Regions from separate parts of the Kribbella sp. WER1 genome, predicted to be linked through region 1. Evidence: riboswitches for the same ligand, from Rfam matches in the RefSeq annotation. Region 1 holds a riboswitch; the other holds the start of a gene.
What was found. A riboswitch is a leader RNA that binds a small molecule or an ion and turns the genes downstream of it on or off. The one in region 1 is predicted to bind cyclic di-AMP.
Positions count from the first base shown of each region.

Region 2: another riboswitch for cyclic di-AMP. It lies ahead of ACXJJ3_RS42315 (hypothetical protein); the one in region 1 lies ahead of ACXJJ3_RS18955 (C40 family peptidase).

Region 1 covers NZ_CM135186.1:3,941,671-3,944,058, reverse strand. Annotated here, with positions in the region: gene ACXJJ3_RS18960 (hypothetical protein) at 1-146, opposite strand, end outside; gene ACXJJ3_RS18955 (C40 family peptidase) at 330-1,184, opposite strand; cyclic di-AMP (ydaO/yuaA leader) riboswitch at 1,184-1,352, opposite strand; gene ACXJJ3_RS18950 (threo-3-hydroxy-L-aspartate ammonia-lyase) at 1,630-2,388, opposite strand, start outside.
Region 2 covers NZ_JBSZTA010000002.1:58,912-61,299, reverse strand. Annotated here, with positions in the region: gene ACXJJ3_RS42315 (hypothetical protein) at 164-1,336, opposite strand; cyclic di-AMP (ydaO/yuaA leader) riboswitch at 1,533-1,690, opposite strand; gene ACXJJ3_RS42310 (hypothetical protein) at 2,281-2,388, shown strand, end outside.

The DNA of each region.
Region 1 (2,388 bases):
CAGATGACCATCTCGTCACCGGACGTGAGGAAGACCCGGAGCTGGGACTTGCCGGTTTCGTGTGACCGCTCCACGAGTGCCCGCGTGTAGGCGTAAGTGCTGAGGCCGATCGAGACGGCCCAGAGCGCTATCACCAGTCGCTTCACGCACGCCTCCGCTGTCGAAGAGCGGTCAGCGTAGGAGCCGCGGGTGAACAAAAGGAAACCGGCCAGGACCGTCGGAGGGGTGGGGGCGACGGCCCGGGCCGGTTTCGGAAGCCAGCGTGCCTGGGGGAGGGACGCTGACGACCGGCGGCGCCCGATGGGGGCAGGGCGGCCGCCGGTCAGGGATCAGACGCGCCCGAAGGAGACGCTGCTGCTCCAGATCTTCGACTTGGCCACCGGACGTCCCGGCTTCGAGGCCTGCCACAGCATGTTCCCGCCCGCGTAGATGCCGACGTGGTACACACCGCCGCCACCGTTGTGGAAGAACACCAGGTCGCCCGGCTTGGCGGCGCTGCGGCTGATGTGCTTGGTCGCGGCGTACTGCTGACGCGACGTGCGGGGCAGCTTGTGCCCGGCGTACTTGTACACGTAGCCGGTGTAGCCGGAGCAGTCGAAGCCGCTGGTGCTCGTGCCGCCGTAGCGGTACGGCGTGCCCTTGAGCTTGGCGGCTTCCTTGAGCACCTTGGTCCGGAACGTACCGACGGCGGCCGAGGCCGAGCTCGCACCGTGGTTGCCGTAGAGCACCTTGTGCTTCGCGGCCCAGGTCAGCCGGCCCCAGGTGTTCTTGTCGGTGTAGCCGGTGGCCTTGAGGCCCCAGGACGTCTGGAACTTCTTCAGCACCGCGACGGTGCTGTTGCCGAAGTAGCCGTCCGGTCCCAGGTGCAGGGCCTTCTGGACGTACTTCACGGTCGGGCCGGAGTCGCCCTTCCGGAGCAGCGGCCGGCTCGGGATGCTCGTGTGACCCCGCTGCTGGGCGGCGGTCATGGCGGCCGCGGACGCGGTCGCGGGGGTGGCGCCGATGCTCAGCGCGGCTCCACCACCGACAGCGAGACCGACCGTGAGGACGGCGGCTGCGGCGCGGGGCGCACCGGACTTGCTGGTCTTGCGGTGCTTCGCCAGGGTCCGGCCGACGGGCCGGTCGGTACTGGTCTCAGCGGTGACGGCGCGCGAAAGCGTCGTCCGTCGGGCAGTGACGGGCATGGTTGTCTCCCGACGCCTGTGAAGTTAGCTGTCGGGTTCGGGCTGGGATTCATAGCCCGGTCCGCTCCCGCGGACTTCACCCCAGGGTTTCGACCACTCACGGTCGAGACCCAACTTCCTGGGTCCCCCACCTCCGCCATTGGTATTCGAGGGGAGCACACGAGCCTGGCGGAGCTCGGCGTTGACTCGTGTGCGGTTCGTGTTGGTTACCGAACCGCCGACGACTGTATAACAGAACGATCACGACGCAAACCCTTCAATCCACAAAGTCGTTCTCAAAAGGCCCTCAACGGTCCTCTGACGGGTCAGCAAGTGTGGATGAACACCAGGTGTCCTGAGCGCGTCCGAGCGGGGCTCAGGCGCCCACTGAGCGATTCGATGTGTCCTCGGTCACATTCGCCGGTGGCTTTCTGTGACAACGGGCACAGAACGTGCTCAGGGCACCCTAAAGTTCTTGAGTTTTCAGCAATTCCAGGAAGCGCTCCAGGCCGACGTTCCCGCCGGACAGCACCACTCCGACGCGCTCCGGCAGCCCGTGGATCCGCCCGGCCAGCAACGCCGCCAGCGCGCTGGCCCCGCTCGGCTCGAGGACGATCTTCAGCCGCTCGAACGCGAACGCCATCGCCGCCACGATCTCCGCGTCGCTGACCAGCTCGAACGACTCCACCAGCCGCCGGTTCACCGCGAACGTCAGCTCGCCCGGCGACTCGACCGCCTGCCCGTCCGCGATCGTCCGCGGTACGTCGATCCGCACCCGCTCGCCGGCCGCCAGCGACCGGGCGTGGTCGTCGCCAGCGGCCGGCTCGACGCCGATCATCCGGATCCCCGGCGACATCAATGTCGCCGCGGTCGCGCAGCCGGCCATCAGCCCGCCGCCCCCGACCGGGACCAGCAGCGCGCCGAGATGCCCGACCTCCTCGATCAGCTCGAGCGCGACCGTGCCCTGCCCGGCCATCACGTCGCAGTGGTCGTACGGCGGGATCAGCGTCCGCCCGCGGTCCGCCGCCAGCTCCTGCGCCAGCGCGGTCCGGTCCTGCGTGTACCGGTCGTACGTCACCACCTCGGCGCCGTACCCGCGGGTCGCCGCCAGCTTCGTCGCGGGCGCGTCCTCCGGCATCAGGATCACCGCCGACGTACCCGCCAGCCGGGCCGCCAGCGCGACGGCCTGCGCGTGGTTCCCCGACGAGTACGCCGCCACGCCGGC
Region 2 (2,388 bases), on a different replicon from region 1:
CATCATCCGACTCAAGGCGGTGCGACGTCAAATGGGTCTCATAAACGATCGTTTATGAGACCCATTTTGAACGGCATGGCCACTCCGGAATTCGCTGAGTCGTGATTGCGGGGAACGCTGGTTGGACCGCCGGTCCGGCGGGGCGGCGCGGACGAGGCCAGGGTCAGAAGGGCGCCTGCTCGTCGTCGTCCCACTCCTCCGCGTCGGGGGTGAGATCCTGCCACTCTTCCTGGTCGGGCAACGACCACGACAGCAGCGGCTCTTTGAAGCCGGCCTTCGGCATCTCCCACTCGAGCTCCTGCCGGAGCTCGCGGACCAGGTCGAGCCGGTCCCCCGGCGGGACGTTCTCCGTCCGGAGCTTGCCCGCGTACGGGGCGACGGTCGCCGCGGCCGCGGCCCACCGCGGTGCCGCCCGGGCGGCCTGCTTGATGATCGTCTCGCGGAAGAACTGCTGGATGCTGGGCAGCGAGTCCTCGGTGACCAGGGTCAGGTCGGCCAGGCTCAGGTCGGTGCGCAGCTCCTCGAACAGCTTGCCGGTCATCTTGTGCGGCAGCGTCGCGAACTGGCGGCGGGTGGTGTGCAGGAGGAACCCGAGATCCTTGGCCATCCAGCCCAACCACGGGTGCGCCCGCCGGCAGACGAAGATCGGCACCATCGGCTGGGCCGGGTGCTGCATCTGCAGGGCCGCGGCCTTGCCGAGGAGCTGGTACACCTCCTTGTGGATCGGGTAGAACCACTGCCGGCGGTTCTTCATCTCCATCGGGAGCGCGAACGGCAGCCGCGGCAGGCCGGTGGCCGGGTCGATCGAGTGCAGCCAGGCGCCGGAGTCCAGTGCGCCGTACAGCTTGACGCCCATGACGTTGCGGACCTCGCCGAAACCGGGCTCCATCGGGATGAGATGGGTTCCGGCAATGGACAGCGAGTGGCGCAGCACCGCCTCGCCGGCGTCGCCCGAGGTGGTCGACACTGCGAAGAACCGCCCGTACAGCTGGCCTTTGCGCGCGACGGCTCGGTTGATTGCGGTCTCCCGCCGACGCCGATCGGCCGGCACCAGGAGCTTCACGACCCGGTTGCCCTTGGTCTTGTGGGTCACCTCGTCGAGCGCGTGCAGTGCCCGCAGGCCTTGGACGGCCTCGGTGACGATGTGGGAGTGCAGCCAGTCGTGCTGCTCGTTGTAGACGACGCCCCGCTCGCACAGGCGCGCCTCGAGCTCGGCGTGCGCGACCGCCAGCTCGTCATCGAGGAGGTCCAGGACGGCTTGGCGCGCCAGCTGGAGCCAGTCGTTCTTGCTCCGGGCGTGTCCAGCGCCGTGCCCGGAGGTCTCCTTGGGGCTCATTTTTACGTTTGCTCCCTGCGCGGAGAGCGTATGTAGAGGTTTCTTTGCCCAGGGCTCCCAGCTGCCGCCCGCTGCCAGATCCGGATCAGGGCAGCCGAGCGCGCGCGGCGGCTCGCGAGGCCGGCTGACGCGGCGAGCGGCCTGCGGCTGGCGTCAGGCAGCGCAGGGCCGCCCGGAGATCCGGAACTGGACATGCTGGAACTCTCGACGCCTGCGAAGTTAGCTGTCGGGCTCGGGCTGAGAGTCGGCCCGGTCCGCTCCCGCGGACTACCACCCCAGGGCCCCGGCAACTGCCGGCCACGGCCCAACTTCCTGGGTCCTCCACCACTGCCGTACGTTCGGCTGATGCGTGGATGGCCCGGCAGCGCTCGGCGTTGACCAGCACGCGGTTCGTCGGGATCGGTGAACCACCCATGAATGTACGACGTCCGCGCGGATGCGCCAAAACCCTTATCCACAAGGACCGCCGCGTGTCGTCGATCCCGCGGTGGGCAGGTGCGGTGCGCCCGGCGAGACGTTCGGATGTGCTCCATCGCCGCAGCGAACCAGACCGGCCTGGTTAGTGTCGCGTCGAGCGGATCTCGGCGGAACCTGCCGTCCGGGCCGGCGGCGTCGGCGGTGGAAGAGCCGGGCGGCGCGGACGATCCCGCGGATCCGCTCGGACGTGGCCGGCCTGCGGCCGGGTGGTGCCGACTTCGTCGGCGCAGTACTGCAGTACCCCCCCTCCTGACCCTCCAGTCTGACCCGACACGTCTGCTCCGCAACCGCCGTCGCCCCCGGCGGATGCGCGTGTTCTCCGCTGCGCTCCGCCCACGCACACCGCCCGTCGGCGGCTGCTCCGCAGCCGCTTACGGGTGAGACGTTCCGTGCCAGGCGGGGAGCCGAACAGTCGGCCAAACCAGAGCGTCGACACCCACGCCAGGCAGGAGCGGAGCACTGTCCCGATGACCACCACCGCCGAACGGTATGCCCGTGCAGCCCAGTCCCTCGGCTTCCTCCGCGGCGCGCTGATGACCGACGACCCCGACAGCATCATCGCCAGCGCCTTCACC